One region of the Pseudomonas extremorientalis genome, then DNA from elsewhere that is predicted to be linked to it. Evidence: predicted binding sites of a transcription regulator. Region 1 holds the regulator's gene; the other holds the start of a gene.
What was found. Region 1 encodes sigma-54, which starts transcription at its own class of promoters, with help from an activator protein. Its sites were predicted from a motif close to ANTGGCATNNANNTTGCTNT; they were not measured.
Positions count from the first base shown of each region.

Region 2: a site for sigma-54 is predicted at 6,537-6,556, ahead of glnA (glutamate--ammonia ligase). Genes of this name have one in related genera too.

Region 1 is NZ_CP089519.1:1,057,928-1,068,651, forward strand. Features, by position in the region: gene rapZ (RNase adapter RapZ) at 6-863, opposite strand; gene ptsN (PTS IIA-like nitrogen regulatory protein PtsN) at 866-1,330, opposite strand; gene hpf (ribosome hibernation-promoting factor, HPF/YfiA family) at 1,341-1,646, opposite strand; gene LUU92_RS04625 (RNA polymerase factor sigma-54) at 1,722-3,215, opposite strand; gene lptB (LPS export ABC transporter ATP-binding protein) at 3,400-4,125, opposite strand; gene lptA (lipopolysaccharide transport periplasmic protein LptA) at 4,125-4,658, opposite strand; gene lptC (LPS export ABC transporter periplasmic protein LptC) at 4,645-5,217, opposite strand; gene LUU92_RS04645 (KdsC family phosphatase) at 5,226-5,750, opposite strand; gene LUU92_RS04650 (KpsF/GutQ family sugar-phosphate isomerase) at 5,751-6,725, opposite strand; gene LUU92_RS04655 (ATP-binding cassette domain-containing protein) at 7,024-7,833, shown strand; gene mlaE (lipid asymmetry maintenance ABC transporter permease subunit MlaE) at 7,833-8,630, shown strand; gene mlaD (outer membrane lipid asymmetry maintenance protein MlaD) at 8,630-9,097, shown strand; gene LUU92_RS04670 (MlaC/ttg2D family ABC transporter substrate-binding protein) at 9,109-9,756, shown strand; gene LUU92_RS04675 (STAS domain-containing protein) at 9,753-10,058, shown strand; gene LUU92_RS04680 (BolA family protein) at 10,173-10,412, shown strand; gene murA (UDP-N-acetylglucosamine 1-carboxyvinyltransferase) at 10,436-10,724, shown strand, end outside.
Region 2 is NZ_CP089519.1:405,778-416,501, forward strand. Features, by position in the region: gene secB (protein-export chaperone SecB) at 1-35, shown strand, start outside; gene LUU92_RS01810 (tRNA (cytidine(34)-2'-O)-methyltransferase) at 161-616, opposite strand; gene LUU92_RS01815 (hypothetical protein) at 615-1,055, shown strand; gene ntrC (nitrogen regulation protein NR(I)) at 1,528-2,964, opposite strand; gene glnL (nitrogen regulation protein NR(II)) at 2,961-4,046, opposite strand; gene LUU92_RS01830 (chorismate mutase) at 4,294-4,839, opposite strand; gene glnA (glutamate--ammonia ligase) at 5,030-6,436, opposite strand; gene thiI (tRNA uracil 4-sulfurtransferase ThiI) at 6,771-8,225, shown strand; gene typA (translational GTPase TypA) at 8,365-10,185, shown strand; gene LUU92_RS01850 (YkgJ family cysteine cluster protein) at 10,379-10,724, opposite strand, start outside.

The DNA of each region.
Region 1 (10,724 bases):
TCCTTTCAGCTAAGGTCGCGGTGGCGGACCTGGACGTTCTTGAGGGTTTGTTGCAGCACCTGGCCCAGGCGCTCGGTCAGGTAGACGGAGCGGTGATGGCCGCCAGTGCAGCCGATGGCAATGGTGACATAGGCGCGGTTGCTTGCAGCAAAGCGTGGCAGCCATTTGAGCAAGTAGGTGGAAATATCCTGGAACATCTCCTCCACATCCGGTTGCGCCGCCAGGTAATCGGCCACGGGCTGATCCAGACCGGACTGGTCACGCAGCTCCGGTTTCCAGTACGGGTTAGGCAGGCAGCGCACATCGAACACCAGGTCGGCGTCGACCGGCATGCCGCGCTTGAACCCGAACGACTCCACGAGGAACGCCGTGCCCGGCTCCGGCTGGTTCAGCAGGCGCAGCTTGATGGCATCGCGCAACTGGTACAGGTTGAGGCTGGTGGTGTTTATCTTGAGGTCGGCGAGGTCAATGATCGGTCCCAGCAGCTTGGTTTCGTCTTCGATGGCTTCGGCCAGAGAGCGATGGGGGCTGCTGAGGGGGTGGCGCCGGCGGGTCTCGGAGAAGCGTTTGAGCAGGGTCTCTTCGTCGGCGTCCAGGTACAGCACGTCGCAATGAATGTGCTTGCCCCGCACTTCCTCGAGCAATTGCGGGAATCGCTCGAGGTGGCTGGGCAGGTTACGGGCATCAATTGAAACGGCGACCAGCGGTTGGGCCAGTTCGGTATGGATCAAGGCGCGTTCCGCCAACTCTGGCAGCAGGCCGGCGGGCAGGTTGTCGATGCAATAGAACCCGTTGTCCTCAAGAACGTTGAGGGCGGTGCTTTTACCCGAGCCGGAGCGGCCGCTGACGATGATCAAGCGCATGGTTACTGCCCGTTCTGTTCATCCAGGACAACCTGGTACAGCGCCTCATTGCTGCTGGCGCTACGCAGTTTGTCGCGTACTTCCTTGCGGTCGAGCATGCTGGCGATCTGCCGGAGCAGTTCCAGGTGCGCATCGGTAGCGGCTTGCGGGACCAGCAGGACGAACAGCAGGTCTACCGGCGCACCGTCGATGGCGTCGAAATCGATGGGGGCTTCCAGGTGCAGCAGGGCACTGACAGGTGTTTCGCAGCCTTTGAGGCGACAGTGAGGAATGGCGATGCCGTTGCCAAAACCCGTGGAACCGAGTTTTTCACGGGCAATCAGCGCATCGAAGACATCCTGCATCTCCAGATCCGGCACTTCGCGCGCGATCAGGTTGGCAATTTGTTCGAGGGCTTTCTTTTTACTGCCGCCCGGCACGTTCACGAGGGAACGGCCGGGGGTCAGGATGGTTTCAAGTCGGATCATGGGGGGAGAGTTAACGACCTGTACCTTGCATCAGGTGCAGATTCTTTTCCTTATGCTTTATGAGTTGGCGGTCCAGCTTGTCGTAGAGCGAGTCGATCGCCGCGTACATGTCTTCATGTTCCGCATTGGCGACGAGCTTGGCATTCGGTACGTGCAGGGTGGCCTCGATTTTCTGCTTGAGCTTATCGACCTCCATGATGACCTGCACGTTGGTGATCTTGTCAAAATGCCCTGCAAGCTTGTTCAACTTGCTTTCGGTGTACTCACGCAGGGGCTTGGTCACTTCCAGTTGGTGTCCACTGATGTTGACTTGCATACAGCTTCTCCTTCGTTGCCAGTGCATAAAGCGGCAGGCAAAGGCGCCTGCCACTGGAACGCTGTGGCCCGCCCGTCACATCAAACGCTTACGCTCGCTGGAAGGCGCGATCCCGAGGGACTCGCGGTACTTGGCGACGGTTCGACGGGCGACCTGAATGCCTTGTGCCTCCAGTAAACCAGCGATCTTACTGTCACTCAATGGCTTTTTCTGATTTTCCGCGGCAACCAGTTTTTTGATGATCGCGCGGATCGCCGTGGACGAGCATTCACCGCCTTCGGAGGTGCTGACGTGGCTGGAGAAAAAGTATTTCAGTTCATAAATACCCCGTGGGGTATGCATGAATTTCTGCGTGGTCACGCGTGAAATGGTCGATTCATGCATGCCCACCGCTTCGGCGATGTCATGCAGTACCAGCGGCTTCATCGCTTCGTCGCCGTATTCCAGGAAGCCGCGCTGGTGCTCGACGATCTGGGTGGCGACTTTCATCAGGGTTTCGTTGCGGCTTTGCAGGCTCTTGATGAACCAGCGGGCTTCCTGCAACTGGTTGCGCATGAAGGTGTTATCGGCGCTGGTGTCGGCGCGGCGGACGAAACCGGCATATTGCGGGTTGACCCTCAGGCGTGGCACCGACTCCTGGTTCAGTTCCACCAGCCAACGCTCGTTGTCCTTGCGCACGATCACGTCGGGGACGACATATTCGGCTTCGCTGGACTCGATTTGCGAGCCGGGGCGCGGGTTGAGGCTCTGTACCAGCTCGATGACCTGGCGCAGGTCGTCTTCCTTGAGCTTCATGCGACGCATCAACTGGCTGTAGTCGCGGCTGCCCAGCAGGTCGATATAGTCGGTGACCAGGCGCTGGGCCTCGGCGAGCCATGGGGTCTTGGCCGGCAGCTGGCGCAATTGCAGCAGCAGGCATTCGCTGAGGGTGCGCGCGCCGATACCGGCAGGCTCGAACTGCTGGATGCGGTGCAGGACGGCTTCGATCTCGTCCAGTTCGATATCCAGTTCGGGGTCGAAGGCTTCAAGAATTTCTTCAAGCGTCTCGTCTAGATAACCCTGATTGTTGATGCAGTCGATCAGGGTTACGGCGATCAGGCGATCGGTGTCCGACATCGGTGCCAGGTTCAGTTGCCATAGCAGATGGCTCTGCAGGCTCTCGCCGGCAGAGGTGCGGGTGGTGAAGTCCCACTCGTCATCGTCGTTGCTGGGCAGGCTGCTGGCGCTGGTCTGGTAGACATCTTCCCAGGCGGTGTCGACCGGAAGCTCGTTGGGAATGCGTTCGTTCCATTCGCCTTCCTCAAGGTTGTCCACCGTGGGGGCGGTTTCCTGGTAGGAGGGTTCCTGCACATCGGAATTGGGTTTTTGCTCGATGTTATCGGCCAGCGGGTCTGCATTATCGAAGTCGTCGCCTTCTTCCTGGCGTTCGAGCATCGGATTGGACTCCAGGGCCTCCTGGATTTCCTGTTGCAGGTCCAGGGTCGACAATTGGAGCAGGCGGATGGCCTGTTGCAGCTGCGGTGTCATCGTCAGCTGCTGGCCCATTCTCAGGACTAGCGATGGTTTCATGGCAGGGGCTTAACACCTTATTCGCCGGCGCAATGCGCCATCCACGACAGGGCGCGTGAGCGCCAAACATAAGCAAATTATATGCCTGATGTCGGGTGCTTTGCCTAGAGCGCGGTAACAATAAAAATCCGGAGGTTTTCATTGACTCCCGCGCACCTTGGCGAACGCCGTGACACCACGGTGTTTACAGGCGGAACTCGTGACCCAGATACACTTCCTTGACCAGTTCATTGGCCAGGATTGTGGCGGAATCACCTTCGGCAATCAGCTGGCCGTCATTGACGATATAGGCGGTTTCGCAGATGTCGAGCGTCTCACGGACGTTGTGGTCGGTGATCAGCACGCCGATGCCCTTGGCCTTGAGGTGATGGATGATCTGCTTGATGTCGCCGACCGAGATCGGGTCGACGCCGGCAAACGGCTCGTCCAGCAGGATGAACTTGGGTGCAGTGGCCAGGGCGCGGGCGATTTCCACACGGCGACGCTCACCACCGGACAGGCTCATGCCGAGGTTGTCGCGGATATGGTTGATGTGGAACTCCTGCAGCAGGCTTTCCAGCTCCTTGCGACGGCCGTCACGGTCGAGTTCCTTGCGGGTCTCGAGGATCGCCATGATGTTGTCCGACACCGACAGTTTGCGGAAGATCGACGCTTCCTGTGGAAGATAGCCGATACCGGCACGGGCGCGGCCGTGCATTGGCTGGTGGCTCACGTCCAGGTCATCGATCAGCACGCGACCCTGGTCCGCCTGGACCAGGCCAACGATCATGTAGAAGCAAGTGGTCTTGCCGGCGCCGTTGGGGCCGAGCAAGCCGACGATCTGGCCGCTGTCGATCGACAGGCTGACGTCGCGCACGACCTGACGGCTTTTATAGGCCTTGGCCAGATGCTGGGCTTTCAGGGTTGCCATTACTCGGCCTTCTTCTTCGGCTGGATAACCATGTCGATGCGTGGACGAGGCGCGGTGACCTTGTTGCCATTGGCACGACCGGCGTTTGCAATCTGTTTCACGGTGTCATAGGTGATCTTCTCACCTTCCGTGGAGTTGCCATCGGGGCTGAGCACCTTGGCCTGGTCGATCAGGACGATGCGGTTCTGCTGGGCATGGTACTGGATGGTCTTGCCGTAGCCCTTCATCGGTCCGGTATCGGTCGCGGACTGCTTCTGTTCGAAGTAAGCCAGGTTGCCGACCGAGGTCACGACATCGATATCGCCGGTCTTGGTGCGCGTAAGCGTCACGGTATTGCCGGTGATTTTCATCGAGCCCTGCGTGATGATCACGCCGCCGGTGTAGGTGGCCACGCCTTGCTTGTCATCCAGTTGCGCATCGTCAGCTGAAATGTGGATCGGCTGCTGGCTATCGTTCGGCAGAGCCCAGGCGCTCACGCTTCCCAGTGCTGCGCCCAGGCCGAGCAAAATAGGGAGAGTTTTAACGAGCCTCATACTGTCCTCTTACGTTCGATAGCAGGTGTATCCTGCTTTCTTTCAAATACGCTTTCATTCCCTTGCCAGTCGATACACCGCCAGCGCCGTCGATTCTAACGTCTTGCTCGGTCTGCGCATATTGCTTCTGCGGGAATACGGTCATGCGACTGCTGGTGATCACGGTCTCACGGCTTTTATCGTCAGTGCGCGCAATGCGCACCGAGTCGATCAGTTCCACCTCGGTACCGTCCGGGTTGACCTCGCCACGCTTGCTGGTGACGTGCCATGGGAACTCGGTACCGCGGTAAATGTTCATGTCCGGGTTGGTCAGCAGGGTGACTTCGGTGGCCTTCACATGCTCGACCTTGTCCGAGGTCATCTCGTATTGCACCTTGCCGTCAGGCAGGAACTGCACGCTTTTGGCATTGATGGCGTAATAGTCGATAGCGCCCTCGTCAACCTGCGCAGCAGGCTGGTCGAGAAAGCGCTCCGGGCTGATATTCCAGTAGCCCACCGCCAGGAACAGCGCGGCGATGACCCCGAATAACAGGAAGTTGCGAATCTTTTTGCTCGGCATAAAACGCTCTATAAGTAGGCGGCGTGGGCCGCTTCAAGGCTGCCCTGGGCACGCAGGATCAGCTCGCAGAACTCGCGGGCGGCACCTTCGCCACCGCGGGCGCTGGTGATGCCATGGGCGTGTTCGCGAACAAACGCCGCCGCATTGGCGACGGCCATGCCCAGGCCTACTCGGCGAATCACCGGCAGGTCTGGCAGGTCATCACCCAAGTAGGCGACCTGCTCATAGCTTAGGTTGAGTTGGCCAAGAAGCTCGTCCAGAACCACCAGTTTATCCTCGCGGCCCTGATACAGGTGAGGAATCCCCAGGTTTTGTGCACGCCGTTCCACAACGGGCGTTTTCCGGCCGCTGATAATTGCCGTTTGCACGCCCGCCGCCATCAACATTTTGATGCCTTGGCCGTCCAGCGTGTTGAATGTCTTGAATTCGCTGCCGTCTTCGAGAAAGTACAGGCGGCCGTCGGTCAGCACACCGTCAACGTCGAAAATCGCGAGTTTGATATTTTTGCCGCGTTGCAACAGGTCGCTGGTCATCTACATCACTCCTGCACGCAGCAAGTCGTGCATGTTCAGGGCGCCAATCGGGCGGTCGTCGCCATCAACCACCACCAGCGCGCCGATCTTGTGGTCTTCCATGATCTTCAAGGCTTCGGCTGCCAGCATCTCGGGGCGCGCGGTCTTGCCGTGGGGTGTCATTACCGCGTCGATGGTGGCGGTGTGGATATCAATCGTGCGGTCGAGGGTACGGCGCAGGTCGCCGTCGGTGAAGACCCCGGCCAGGCGGCCATCGGCCTCGAGGATCACGGTCATGCCCAGGCCCTTGCGGGTCATTTCCATCAGCGCGTCTTTCAGCAGGGTGCCGCGCTGGACGTGAGGCAATTCATCGCCCGAGTGCATGACGTTTTCCACTTTCAGCAGCAGGCGGCGGCCCAGGGCGCCGCCTGGATGGGAAAACGCGAAGTCTTCGGCGGTAAACCCCCGGGCTTCCAGCAGTGCTACGGACAAGGCATCGCCCATGACCAGTGCGGCGGTGGTGGAGGAGGTCGGTGCCAGGTTCAGCGGGCAGGCCTCGTGGTCCACGTGGACGTTCAGGTTCACTTCGGCGGCCTTGGCCAGCGTCGACTCCGGGTTTCCGGTGATGCTGATCATCTTGATGCCCAGGCGTTTGATCAGCGGCAACAGGGTCACGATTTCGTTAGTCGTGCCGGAGTTGGACAGGGCAAGGATGATGTCATCCTTGGTGATCATGCCCATGTCGCCGTGGCTGGCTTCGGCCGGGTGCACGAAAAACGCGGTGGTTCCGGTGCTGGCCAGGGTGGCGGCGATCTTGTTGCCGACGTGGCCGGATTTGCCCATGCCGACCACCACAACGCGGCCCTTGCTGGCCAGAATCATCTCGCAGGCGCGTACGAAATCCGCGTCAATATGCGCCAGCAAGCCTTCTACGGCTTCAAGCTCGAGGCGGATGGTGCGTTGTGCGGATTGAATAAGGTCGCTGGATTGGCTCATGTCTGAAATCGTATAGCCTGACGAAAAGTCGGCGATTATAGCGGTAATGATCAATTCCCTCACGCAAGTTCGTCAGGGTTTGTTCGCAATGTGCTTGAGATTCAACCCCAGCAACGATTTTTCCCTGTCCCCAATCTGAACAAGCACTGTTCCGGCCTTGGGCGCCTAGTACCAGCAGTGATATAGTTCGCCGCCAGTTCGGTCCGCCCAGCCCACGTGGCCAACTATTGCACAACGGTTGCAAACGTTTGTAGCAAGCGTGGTGTCTGAGTGAGAGGCTGCATCCCAAGGAGTTTAGATGAGTGCCGATAACGCCTACGCGGTCGAGCTGAAGGGACTGACCTTCAAGCGCGGGACGCGCAGCATCTTCAATAACGTCGATATCCGCATTCCGCGCGGCAAGGTCACGGGCATCATGGGGCCTTCCGGTTGCGGCAAGACCACGCTGCTGCGCCTGATGGGCATGCAATTGCGCCCCAGTGCGGGAGAGGTGTGGGTCAACGGCCAGAACCTGCCGACGCTGTCGCGCAGCGATCTGTTCGATGCACGCAAGCACATGGGTGTGCTGTTCCAGAGCGGTGCGCTGTTCACCGACCTTGATGTTTTCGAGAACGTGGCTTTTCCGCTGCGGGTGCATACCCAGCTGTCCGATGAAATGATTCGTGACATTGTGTTGCTGAAACTGCAGGCCGTAGGCCTTCGCGGCGCCATCGACCTGATGCCCGATGAATTGTCTGGTGGGATGAAGCGCCGTGTGGCGCTGGCGCGTGCCATCGCCCTCGACCCGCAGATTCTCATGTACGACGAGCCCTTCGTCGGTCAGGACCCCATCGCCATGGGCGTGCTGGTGCGTCTGATCCGTCTGCTCAACGATGCACTGGGCATCACCAGCATCGTGGTCTCCCACGATCTTGCAGAAACCGCGAGCATTGCCGATTACCTCTATGTAGTGGGCGATGGCCAGGTGCTGGGGCAGGGCACGCCCGAAGAGCTGATGAACGCCGACAACCCGCGCATTCGCCAATTCATGACCGGCGATCCTGATGGCCCGGTGCCTTTTCACTTTCCGGCGGCGGATTACCGCTCAGATCTTCTGGGGAAGCGCTGATGCGCAAGACATCTCTTATCGAGAAGGTTCGCCTTTTCGGTCGTTCGGGCATCGACATCGTCGAAGTGCTGGGCCGTTCGACGATTTTCCTGTTCCACGCATTGCTCGGCCGTGGCGGCATTGGCGGCGGCTTTGGCCTGCTGGTCAAGCAGTTGCATTCGGTGGGCGTGATGTCCCTGGTGATCATCGTGGTCTCCGGGGTGTTCATTGGCATGGTGCTGGCGTTGCAGGGCTTCAATATCCTGTCCAGCTATGGTTCGGAGCAGGCGGTGGGGCAGATGGTCGCCCTGACGCTGTTGCGTGAACTGGGGCCGGTGGTGACCGCTCTGCTGTTCGCCGGGCGCGCGGGCTCCGCGCTGACCGCCGAAATCGGCAACATGAAGTCCACCGAACAGCTGTCCAGCCTGGAAATGATTGGCGTGGACCCACTCAAGTACATTGTTGCCCCACGCCTGTGGGCCGGCTTCATTTCCCTGCCACTGCTGGCGATGATCTTCAGCGTGGTCGGGATCTGGGGTGGTTCGTGGGTGGCGGTGGACTGGCTGGGCGTCTACGACGGCTCCTACTGGGCCAACATGCAGAACAGCGTGACGTTCACTGGCGACGTGCTCAACGGCATCATAAAGAGCATCGTGTTCGCCTTTGTTGTCACCTGGATCGCCGTATTCCAAGGCTATGACTGTGAGCCCACCTCAGAAGGGATCAGTCGCGCCACCACCAAGACCGTTGTGTACGCCTCGCTGGCGGTACTGGGCCTTGACTTCATTTTGACCGCCTTGATGTTTGGAGATTTCTGATGCAAAACCGCACTGTGGAAATCGGTGTCGGCCTTTTCTTGCTGGCTGGCATCCTGGCTTTACTCTTGTTGGCCCTGCGCGTCAGCGGCCTGTCGGCCAGCCCCACTGCCGACACTTATAAACTTTACGCATACTTCGACAATATCGCCGGTTTGACTGTCAGAGCTAAAGTGACCATGGCCGGTGTGACCATCGGCAAGGTCACGGCAATCGATCTGGATCGCGACAGCTTCACCGGCCGAGTGACGATGCAACTGGACAAGAAGGTAGATAATCTGCCGACTGACTCCACTGCATCTATTCTCACTGCGGGTCTGCTGGGCGAGAAATACATCGGTATCAGCGTGGGTGGGGAAACAGCCCTGCTCAAGGATGGCTCGACAATCCACGACACACAGTCGTCGCTGGTGCTTGAGGACCTGATCGGTAAATTCCTGCTTAATACGGTCAATAAAGACGCCAAATGAGGAATCTGTTCATGATCTCTACCTTGCGACGCGGCCTGCTGGTGCTGTTGGCAGCGCTGCCGCTGATGGCTAACGCGGCAGGTTCTGCGCACGATCTGGTGCAGGACACGACCAACAAAATGCTGGCTGACCTCACTGCCAATAAAGAGCAGTACAAGCAAGATCCGAGTAAGTTTTACAACGCGCTCAACACCATTGTCGGCCCGGTGGTCGATGCCGAAGGCATTTCCCGCAGCATCATGACGGTCAAGTATTCGCGCAAGGCGACGCCTGCGCAGATGCAGACCTTCCAGGAAAACTTCAAGAAAGGCCTGTTCCAGTTCTACGGCAACGCGCTGCTCGAGTACAACAACCAGGGCATTACCGTTGCGCCTGCCGGGGACGAGTCGGGTAATCGCACCAGCGTCAACATGAGCGTCAAGGGCAATAACGGTGCCGTCTACCCTGTGCAATACACGCTCGAGAAGGTCAACGGCGAGTGGAAGCTGCGCAACGTGATCATCAACGGTATCAACATCGGCAAGCTGTTCCGTGATCAGTTCGCTGACGCGATGCAGCGTAATGGCAACGACCTGGACAAAACCATCAACGGTTGGGCCGGTGAAGTCGCCAAAGCCAAGGAAACATCCGATAAAGAAGCCGGGAAGCCTGTGCAATGACCGAGTCGGCTGTTCGTCTTGGCGACGCCGGTGAGTTGTTCCTCAGCGGCGTGCTGGATTACCGCACCGGGCCTGAGCTGCGCAAGCAGGGTCAGGCGCTGATCAAGACCAGCACTGCGCCCGCGTTGGTGCTGGATTGTTCTGCCGTGACCAAGTCCAGCAGCGTCGGCTTGTCGCTGCTGCTGTGCTTCATGCGTGATGCTGAGGCGGCCAGGAAGCCGGTCAGCATCCGGGCATTGCCCGAAGACATGCGCGAAATCGCCGAAGTTTCCGGTCTGACCGAGCTGCTGGCGCATCCTTAATACACATTATTAAAGAAGCCCCCCGTCAGAGTCCTGCTATGCGGGGTTCGCAGGCGCGGGGCTTTTTTGTATGATGTGCGACCCGCGCGCACTGGGCGCCGATAGAGGTTGAGCATGCAGGCCCTAGAAGTTAAGAGCTTTCTTGAAGGAAAGCTGCCGGAAACGACCGTTGAAGTTGAAGGCGAAGGCTGCAACTTCCAGCTGAACGTGATTAGCGATGAACTGGCGGCACTCAGCCCGGTCAAGCGTCAGCAGCAGATCTATGCCCATTTGAACCCGTGGATCACCGATGGCAGCATCCATGCGGTCACTATGAAATTTTTCAGCCGCGCGGCCTGGGCCGAGCGCACCTGAGCCCCCAAGGCGTCGAGATTCTTATGGATAAATTGATTATTACCGGCGGTGCCCGCCTTGATGGCGAGATTCGCATCTCCGGTGCAAAAAACTCCGCCTTGCCGATCCTGGCAGCGACCCTGCTGTGCGATGGCCCGGTGACCGTGGCCAACCTGCCGCACCTGCACGACATCACCACCATGATCGAGTTGTTCGGTCGCATGGGTATCGAGCCGGTGATCGACGAGAAACTGGCTGTCGAAATCGACCCGCGCACCATCAAGACCCTGATAGCACCGTACGAACTGGTGAAAACCATGCGTGCGTCGATCC
Region 2 (10,724 bases), 650 kb from region 1:
GCATGCAACAGGAAGGTTCGTCGACGGTTCAGTAATCTCGAACCCGGTGCAGGACCCCATGTGGGAGGGGGCTTGCCCCGATAGCGGTGGATCAGTCACATAGATGTCGACTGACACTCCGTCATCGGGGGCAAGCCCCCTCCCACATTTGTTATGTGTGTTATTTGAAGCCGAGCTGGCGCCAGCCTTCGTAGACGGCGACGGCCACGGTGTTGGACAGGTTCAGGCTGCGGCAGCCCTCGCGCATCGGCAAACGCAGGCGATGGCCGTCGGGCAGGGCGTCGAGCACCTCGGCCGGCAGGCCCCGGCTTTCCGGGCCGAACAGGAACGCATCGCCCTCGGCAAAGCTGGCATCATGGAACGGCCGCGACCCCTTGGTGGTGAACGCGAACAGCCGTGGGTGGCCCAGGCTTTCCAGGCAACTGGCCAGGTCGGCGTGGCGTTTGAGCGTGGCGTACTCGTGGTAATCCAGCCCGGCACGGCGCAGGCGCTTGTCGTCCATGTCGAAGCCCAGCGGTTCGATCAAATGCAGGTGGCAGCCACTGTTGGCGCACAGCCTGATAACGTTGCCGGTATTCGGCGGAATTTCTGGTTGAAAAAGGATGACGTGAAACATGCACGGCTCCGAAGGCAAAGATGCGCTGCATTCTACCCTCGAAGAGGACCCGAGGCCGAAGCTTATGCCGAGGGTCATGGGCTCTTTGGCGATTGTCGGCATGATGGTCGGCCTGATGATCGGTCGCCTGACCACCCCGGAGCCGGTCGAACTGCAACAGGTCGAGACCGCGAGGGACGGCGTGGTGGTGTGGTTCAACGGCGAACCCAAGTTGCACGGCGAGCACGTCGACGGCACTGTGGCGCTGTTGTTCGACGCCCAGGGCAAGGCCGCGAGTGGACGGCTCAAGGTCAATGACAAGGATGTGAACTGGCGCGTACGCAAGACCGATGGCGGCCTGCTGCTGAACCTGGTGGCGGCGCGACCGTTGCGTGGGGAGTGGAAGGGCGAGAAGGCCGATGGCCGTTGGCGGCTGGAGATCCATCTCCAGGAGGAATAAAAGAGGGAGTTCCCGGCCTGCCTGTACCAGGGCTCCCAAAACGGGGTGAAGCTTGCAAAGCTTCGGTGTTAAAGAGGGAATCCCCGGCCTGCCTGTACCGAGGTTCCCCAAAGCGGTGTGGAGCGCGACGCGATTCGCATCAAGCACCCCGGGTGTAAAGAGGGGATTCTCGGCCTGCCTGTACCAAGGTCCCCGAAACTGGGTAGTAACAGGGTTGTTGCAGGGCGCGTGCCAAAATTCGCAATGTGGGCCAAAAAATTTCTCCAGAAAGCGCAAAGCCCCGGAATACGGGGCTTTGGTGTTTTCGGTTCGCGGGTTTTATTGAGTGAGGCTCTGGCTTTCGCTACCAGATCCGTGCCCGATGCCGGTTCATGGTGCATTGAAGCGGTGCACGGTGCTGGAGCCTTGTAGAGGTCCAAATGTGGGAGGGGGCAAGCCCTCTCCCACATTGGGTCTTGAGTGGATCCGAGATTCAGGTTTCATCACCCTCGTCATCATCCCCCCCGTCGACCTTCATCCCCAGTTCCTTGATCTTGCGCGTCAGGGTATTGCGGCCCCAGCCCAGCAACACGGCGGCATCGCGACGGCGACCGGCGGTGTGTTTCAACGCGGTCTCGATCATGATCCGCTCAAACGCCGGCACGGCGCTGTCCAGCAGGCTCGACTGGCCGCGTGCCAGGGCCTGGTCGGCCCACTGGCGCAGCGCCTGTTCCCAGTTGGTTACTGGCGCAGAGTCTTGCGGCAGGCTCAGCAGCTCCGGTGGCAGGTCGCTGATATGCACTTCGCGCCCGGACGCCATCACGGTGATCCAGCGGCAGGTGTTCTCCAGCTGGCGCACGTTGCCCGGCCATGGCAGGTTCTTCAGGTACTCCTCGGTCTCGCTTTTCAGCAGCTTCGGCTCGACGGCCAGTTCCTGGGCGGCGCGGCTGAGGAAGTGACGGGCGAGGGTCGGGATGTCTTCGCGACGGTCCGACATACGTGGAATGTGGATACGGATCACGTTGAGGCGATGGAACAAGTCCTCACGGAATTTGCCGGCGTGTACCAGGGTTTCCAGGTTCTGGTGGGTTGCCGCAATGATGCGTACGTCGACCTTGACCGGCGTGTGCCCACCAACGCGATAGAACTCACCGTCAGCCAGTACCCGCAGCAGGCGGGTCTGGGTATCGGCCGGCATGTCGCCGATTTCATCGAGGAACAAGGTACCGCCGTCAGCCTGTTCAAAACGCCCGCGCCGCAGGTTGGCCGCGCCGGTGAACGCGCCTTTTTCATGGCCGAACAGCTCGGATTCCATCAAGTCCTTGGGAATCGCCGCCATGTTCAGCGCGATGAACGGCGAGGCGGCCCGTGGGCTGTGGCGGTGCAGTGCATGAGCGACAAGCTCTTTACCGGTGCCGGATTCGCCGTTGATCAGCACGGTGATGTTGGAGTGGCTCAAGCGCCCGATGGCGCGAAACACTTCCTGCATCGCCGGCGCTTCGCCGATGATTTCCGGAGTGCGGGTCAGGGCCGGTGGGGCTTCCTGGTTCTGCTGTTCCTGGGCGTGCTGGTTGGCGCGCTTGACCAGTGCCACCGCCTCGTCCACGTCGAACGGCTTGGGCAGGTACTCAAAGGCACCGCCCTGGTAGGACGCGACAGCGCTGTCCAGGTCCGAGTGCGCGGTCATGATGATCACTGGCAGGCGCGGGTGCTGCTCGCGAATCCGCGCCAGCAAGTCCAGGCCACTGGCGCCGGGCATGCGGATGTCGGAGATGATCACATCGGGCTGCTGGCGCGCCAGGCGGCTCATCACCCCGTCGGCGCTGTCGAAGCTCTGGGTGGTCATGCCTTCCTGTTGCAAGGCTTTCTCGAGGACCCAGCGGATAGAACGGTCGTCATCGACGATCCAGACAGTTTCACTACGGCTCATGTCGATGGGGCTCCTTGTTCCAGAGGCAGAAAGATCGAGAACGTGGTGTGGCCGGGATGGCTTTCACATTCGATCAGACCCTGGTGCTGGCTGATGATGTTCTGGGTGATGGCCAGGCCCAGCCCGGTACCGTCCGGGCGGCCGCTGACCATGGGAAAAAAAATGGTTTCCTGGAGTTCCGCAGGAATGCCCGGGCCGTTGTCGATGATTTCGACCTTGGTCACCAGGCGATGGCGTACGTGGCCGATGGTGAACTGGCGCAGGGCGCGGGTGCGCAGGCTGATGCGACCCAGGCGCAGCTCATTCTGGCTGCTGATGGCCTGCATGGCATTGCGCACGATGTTGAGCACTGCCTGGATCATCTGTTCGCGGTCGATCAGAACGTCAGGAATGCTCGGATCGTAGTCACGCACCAAGGTGATGCAGCCCTGGCTTTCGGCCTCGACCAGTTGGCAGACGCGCTCGAGCACTTCGTGCACATTGGTCATCGCCAGGGACGGCAACTTGTTGGAGCCGAGCATGCGGTCCACCAGGTTACGCAGGCGATCGGCCTCCTCGATGATGACGTTGGTGTAGTCCTTGAGGTGTTCCTCCGGCAGCTCACGGGCCAGCAACTGCGCCGCACCGCGAATGCCGCCCAGTGGGTTCTTGATCTCATGGGCCAGGCCGCGCACCAGCATCTTGCTGGTTTCCTGCTTGGACAGCTGCGCTTCCTCCTTGGTGATGCGCAGCAGGCGATCGCGCGGGTGTACTTCCAGCAGCAGCAACGTCGCGCCGTTGCTCAGAATGGGGGTCACGGCATAGTCGACGGTCAGCGTCTGGCCGGTGAGGGCGGTGAGCATCGCTTCACGTTTGGTGAACGGGTGTGCCTGCTCCACCGCCTGGCGCAACGAACTCAGGGCTTCGGCCGACTCGGTGAACAATTCGCTGATGAACTGCCCATGGCTGCGCTGGCCGCTGATGGCCAGGAGCATCTCCGCCGCCGGATTCATGTACTCAAGACGCAAGTCGTCATTGAGCAGGATGGTCGCGGTGGTCAGGTTGTCGAGTAGCAAACGGTGCAGTGCATCGCTGATGGTCATCAGGACCTCTTTTGGAGCAAGGCGCGGGCTTGAGGCACACGCTGATACATGGAAAATGCAAAAACCAAACCAAGGCTCCGAAAAGAAGCGTGAAAGCCCTGAAATGGGTGTTTCAGGCGCGAAACTGTGGCGTTCTGCCAGCTTGCACGGGAAGTTTCGAACCAAAATGGGCTGGGCAAGTGGGAAGGGTGCAGCCTATCGCACCAATATAGTGCGATTTGCTGGGGTGTGTTCAGAAAGGCAAAAATCAAGAGGCGGGGGTGATACACACCTCGGCGGTGGCGCGGATCATTGCCAGTTGACGCAACGGATCGTTCAGCGGCTCATGCACGGCCTCGGCCAACCACTGCGGACACTGCGGGTCAGTGCGCTGCGGGGTGAAGTCGGCAAGTTGCTGCAACAGACGCTTTTGCAACTCGTCCAACTGCGGGCGGATTTGCTTCACCAGGTCCGGACGCGGGTCGTCGGGTGCCTTGCCCTGGAACTGCCAGTCGGAGAGGTGGGTGTACTGCACCAGCTTGTTCGCCTCGATCTGCGCCGAAAAGAACTGCTCGGCGGCGGCCGGGGCCAGCTTGTAGCTTGGCGCCTGGGCGACGACGCTGGCGATCACCTCTTGTTCGCGCTTTTTATCTTCTACCGGCTTTTTGCTGTCCCATTTGCTCAGGGCGACCTGGTCGGCGATCTCCAGGCGTTCGGCGATGCTGTTGAGCAGCGGCTCCAGGGTGGGCGGCGCGGCACTGGCACTGGCACTGGCACTTGCGAACAACAGGGCGAACACAAGTCTATGTTTCAATGAAGATCTCCTTGTGGGAGGGGCAAGCCCCTTCCCACCTTTTTGATTGGGTTTGCAGGTCTACAGCAGCGTCAGTCAGAGGCTACCTTATAGTTACGCGAGAATCCGCCGGCCAGCTAAACCCCAGGCAAAAAAAAGACCTCCCGAAGGAGGTCTTTTTCGTCACGCCACGTTAAGCAGCGCTACCGGATCAGCAGCTGTAGTACAGCTCGTATTCCAGTGGGTGTACGAAGGTGCGAACCTTGATTTCTTCTTCGCTTTTCAGCTCGATGTAGGCATCGATGAAGTCGTCGCTGAATACGCCACCTTTGGTCAGGAACGCACGGCCCTTGTCCAGCTCTTCCAGGGCTTCTTTCAGGCTGCCGCACACTTGTGGGATCTCTTTGGCCTCTTCAGGCGGCAGGTCGTACAAGTTTTTGTCGGCGGCGTCGCCAGGGTGGATCTTGTTCTGGATACCGTCCAGACCGGCCATGACCAGCGCCGCGAAGGCCAGGTATGGGTTGGCTGCCGGATCCGGGAAGCGCGCTTCGATACGGCGAGCACGTGGGCTGGACACGTAAGGAATACGGATCGAGGCGGAACGGTTGCGAGCGGAGTAGGCCAGCATTACCGGAGCTTCGAAACCTGGGACCAGACGCTTGTAGGAGTTGGTCGACGGGTTGGTGAAGCCGTTCAGGGCCTTACCGTGCTTGATGATACCGCCGATGAAGTACAGGGCAGTGTCGGACAGGCCGGCGTAACCTTCGCCAGCGAAGGTGTTCTTGCCTTCTTTGGCGATGGACAGGTGAACGTGCATACCCGAACCGTTATCGCCGTACAGTGGCTTAGGCATGAAGGTCGCGGTACGGCCGTAGGCATCAGCCACGTTGTGTACGCAGTACTTCAGGGTCTGTACTTCGTCAGCCTTGGCGACCAGGGTGTTGAACTTCACACCGATTTCGTTCTGGCCGGCAGTGGCCACTTCGTGGTGGTGCACTTCGATGACCAGGCCCATTTCTTCCATGGCGTTGCACATGGAGGTACGGATTTCGTGGTCGTGGTCGAATGGCGGAACCGGGAAGTAGCCTCCCTTGACGCCTGGACGGTGGCCTTTGTTGCCGCCTTCCACGTCCTGGTCGGACATCCAGGAGCCTTGTTCGGAGAAGATCTTGAACATGGAGCCGGAAATGTCGGACTTGAACTTGACCGAATCAAAGATGAAGAATTCTGGCTCCGGGCCTACGAATACGGTGTCGCCGATACCGGTGGACTTCAGGTATTCCTCGGCACGCTTGGCGATCGCACGTGGGTCGCGGTCGTAGCCTTGCATGGTCGAAGGCTCGATCACGTCACAGACGATGATCAGGGTTGGGTCTTCGGTGAACGGGTCGAGAACAGCAGTGCTGTCGTCCGGCATCAGGATCATGTCGGAAGCTTCGATGCCTTTCCAGCCAGCGATGGAGGAACCGTCGAACATTTTGCCTTCTTCGAAGAAAGCATCATCCAGCGCGTCGCGAGCCGGCATGGTCACGTGGTGCTGAGTGCCTTTGGTGTCCGTGAAGCGCAGATCAATCCATTTAACGTCATGATCTTTGATGAGTTGAACCGACTTCGACATAGTGTCCTCCGGGTGGCTTCGGGCTGGGGTAGTGGAGTTAGCCCTTAGAATGTGGGTGATGCCGGCGCGGATACTCCGCCATGGCAACCTGCCTCACAAGAGAGCAAATTGCATGCCAGTGCGCCAACATGGGTTTTCTGTTCCAAAAACGCCCCTATAACGGTGCATTACGACAAAAGCCCGAAAATAGCGCACCTCAATGTAGCGCAAAGGCGCGCAAGCGCACCTATTTAGTGCGTTGCGCCTGCTGTGCATATTAACTGGTTAAACCTTGAGCGATTTCCGCTATAATCCGCGCCCCCCTTTTTCAGCAGGCCCGGCGCGCGCTGTTTCCATGAAATTAATCGTTAAAGTCTTCCCCGAGATCACCATCAAAAGCCGACCGGTACGGACGCGTTTCATCCGTCAGTTGGCCAAGAACATCCGTGCCGTGCTCCGCGATCTGGACCCGGCTGTGGTGGTGAACGGCGTGTGGGACAATCTCGAGCTGGAAACCCGTGTCACCGAGCCCAAAGCCTTGAAGGACATGACCGAGCGCCTGAGCTGCATGCCGGGCATCGCGCACTTCCTGCAGGTGGATGAGTACCCGCTGGGCGACTTCGACGACATCACCGAGAAGTGCAAACAGCACTACGGCGACTCGCTTACCGGCAAGATCTTTTCGGTGCGCTGCAAGCGTGCCGGCAAGCACAGCTTCAGCTCCATGGACGTCGAGAAATATGTCGGCAGCAAGCTGCGTCGCGAGTGCGGCGCTGCCGGAATTTCCCTGAAAGCACCGCAAATTGAAGTGCGCATGGAAATTCGCGACCAACGGTTGTTTGTGATCCACAGCCAGCACAACAGCATCGGCGGCTACCCGCTGGGCGCTCTGGAACAGACCCTGGTACTGATGTCCGGCGGTTTCGATTCCACGGTGGCGGCCTACCAGATCATGCGTCGCGGCCTCATGAGCCATTTCTGCTTCTTTAACTTGGGCGGGCGTGCACACGAATTGGGCGTGATGGAAGTTGCGCACTTTATCTGGAAGAAGTACGGCAGCTCCCAACGCGTGCTATTTGTGAGCGTACCGTTCGAGGAAGTGCTGGGCGAAATTCTCGGCAAAGTCGATAACAGTCATATGGGCGTGGTATTGAAGCGTATGATGTTGCGCGCGGCCTCGCGGATCGCCGACCAGTTGCAGATCGACGCGCTGGTCACCGGTGAAGCGATCTCCCAGGTATCGAGCCAGACGCTGCCGAACCTGTCGATCATCGATTGTGTTACCGAGAAGCTGGTACTGCGCCCACTGATCGCCAGCCACAAGCAGGACATCATCGACCTGGCAGAGCAGATCGGCACCGCCGATTTTGCCAAGCACATGCCCGAGTACTGCGGGGTCATCTCGGTGAACCCCAAGACCCACGCCAAGCGTCACCGCGTGGAGCATGAAGAGAAAGAATTCGACATGGCGATTCTGGAGCGTGCGCTCGAGAACGCCAAACTGGTCCCGATCGATCGTGTCATCGACGAGCTGGGCCAGGACATCAAGATCGAAGAAGTCAGCGAAGCCCTGGCCGGCCAGATCGTCATCGACATCCGTCACCCGGATGCCGCTGAGGATGAGCCGCTGGAAATCGCCGGCATCGACGTACAAACGCTGCCGTTCTATGCATTGAACGCGCGTTTCAAGGAACTGGATAACAGCCGTCAGTACCTGCTGTATTGCGACAAAGGCGTGATGAGTCGCCTGCATGCCCACCATTTGCTCAGTGAGGGGCATGCCAATGTGCGCGTTTATCGACCGAGCTAAGAGCCCGGGGCTGTTTGCCTGTGGCCTGCGTCACCGGCCCCCCGACTCTGCCGTCAAGCTGTAACGGCAAGGCCTGACTCTACTGTTAATCGCTGCCACGACCTGTCAGCACACCGAATCCTCTGATCGAGATACACAAGTGATCGAAAATCTACGTAACATCGCCATCATTGCTCACGTTGACCATGGTAAAACCACCCTGGTAGACAAACTCCTGCGTCAGTCCGGCACCCTGGAGCGCAACGAGCTCAACGACGAGCGCGTGATGGACTCCAACGACCAGGAAAAAGAGCGCGGTATTACCATCCTGGCGAAAAACACCGCCATCAACTGGAACGGCTACCACATCAACATCGTGGACACCCCGGGCCACGCCGACTTCGGCGGCGAAGTAGAACGCGTAATGTCGATGGTGGACTCCGTTCTGCTGCTGGTTGACGCTCAAGACGGCCCTATGCCGCAAACCCGTTTCGTGACCAAGAAGGCCTTCGAAGCCGGCTTGCGTCCGATCGTGTGCATCAACAAGGTTGACCGTCCAGGCGCGCGTCCGGACTGGGTTCTGGACCAGATCTTCGACCTGTTCGACAACCTGGGTGCCACCGAAGAACAGCTGGACTTCAAAGTCGTCTACGCCTCGGCCCTGAACGGTATTGCCGGTCTGGACCACACCGACATGGCTGAAGACATGACCCCGCTGTACCAGTCGATCGTCGACAACGTACCTGCGCCGGCTGTTGACCGTGACGGTCCGTTCCAGATGCAGATCTCGGCACTGGACTACAACAGCTTCCTGGGTGTTATCGGCGTTGGCCGTATCGCCCGTGGTCGCGTCAAGCCGAACACCCCGGTTGTCGCTATCGGCGCCGACGGCAAGAAGCGCAACGGTCGTATCCTGAAGCTGATGGGCCACCACGGCCTGCACCGCATCGACGTTGAAGAAGCTGCAGCTGGCGACATCGTGTGCATCAGCGGTATGGACTCGCTGTTCATCTCCGATACCCTGTGCCACCCGGACGCGGTAGAAGCGATGAAGCCTCTGACCGTTGACGAGCCAACCGTTTCCATGACCTTCCAGGTAAACGACTCGCCTTTCTGCGGTAAAGAAGGCAAGTTCGTGACCTCCCGTAACATCAAGGAGCGTCTGGACAAAGAGCTGCTGTACAACGTTGCCCTGCGCGTTGAAGAAGGCGACTCGGCTGACAAGTTCAAGGTTTCCGGCCGTGGTGAGCTGCACCTCTCGGTACTGATCGAAACCATGCGTCGCGAAGGCTTCGAAATGGGCGTTGGTCGTCCTGAAGTGATCATCCGTCAAGTTGACGGCGTGAAGCAGGAACCGTTCGAAAACGTCACCATCGACACCCCTGAAGAATCCCAGGGCAAGGTCATGGAAGAGATGGGCCTGCGTAAAGGCGACCTGACCAACATGGTGCCGGATGGCAAAGGCCGTGTGCGTCTGGAATACAACATCCCTGCTCGCGGTCTGATCGGTTTCCGTAACCAGTTCCTGACCCTGACCAACGGTGCTGGCATCCTGACCTCGATCTTCGATCGCTACGACACCATGAAGTCCGGCGACATGTCCGGCCGTCAGAACGGTGTTCTGGTCTCGGTAGAAACCGGCAAGGCACTGACCTACTCCCTGGAAACCCTCCAGGCGCGTGGCAAGCTGTTCGTTGAGCACGGTCAAGAGATCTACAACGGTCAGATCGTTGGTCTGAACAGCCGTGACAACGACATGGGCGTCAACCCAACCAAAGGCAAGAAGCTCGACAACATGCGTGCTTCGGGTAAAGACGAAACCATCGCCCTGGTTCCACCTGTTCGCTTCACCCTGGAACAGGCCCTGGAATTCATCCAGGACGACGAGCTGTGTGAGGTCACGCCTAAGTCGATCCGCCTGCGTAAGAAGATCCTGGACGAAGGCGAGCGTACCCGCGCTGCCAAGAAAGCCAAGAACTGAGTTAACTCAGGCTGAATGAAAAACGCCCCCGGTCGAAAGGCCGGGGGCGTTTTTTTATGCCTGCAGGTTTTGTGGTGACTGTGCCGACCCTATCGGGGGCAAGCCCCCTCCCACATTTTGAACTGTGAACACTTTCAAGTGTGGGAGGGGGCTTGCCCCCGATAGGGCCCTTGAAAGCCCCGCAAAACCCTGATCAGAACTTGTCGAGGGTCTTGAACGTGGTCTCGCGCACCACTTCCTTCGGCTTGTACGCGCAATATCCCGGACGCGGCCCGATCTTCGGGTGGTTGCGGCAGGTATCCGGGCGCTTGTCATAAATAGTGCAGAAGCGCGTCTTACGATCCAGGTACAGGCAATCGTTGTTGCTCATGCGCTGCAGGGTAAAAATCTCGGATTTGGAATTGAAGCGCTCGACGATGCCTTCCTTCTGCAAGCGCTTGGCGATGTTCTTCGGCGGGTCGCCACGCTCGAATTCATCGACGATGCCAATGCGGATCAGGTCCTTGATCTTCACTTCGACCGGCAGCGTGCAGCAGCTG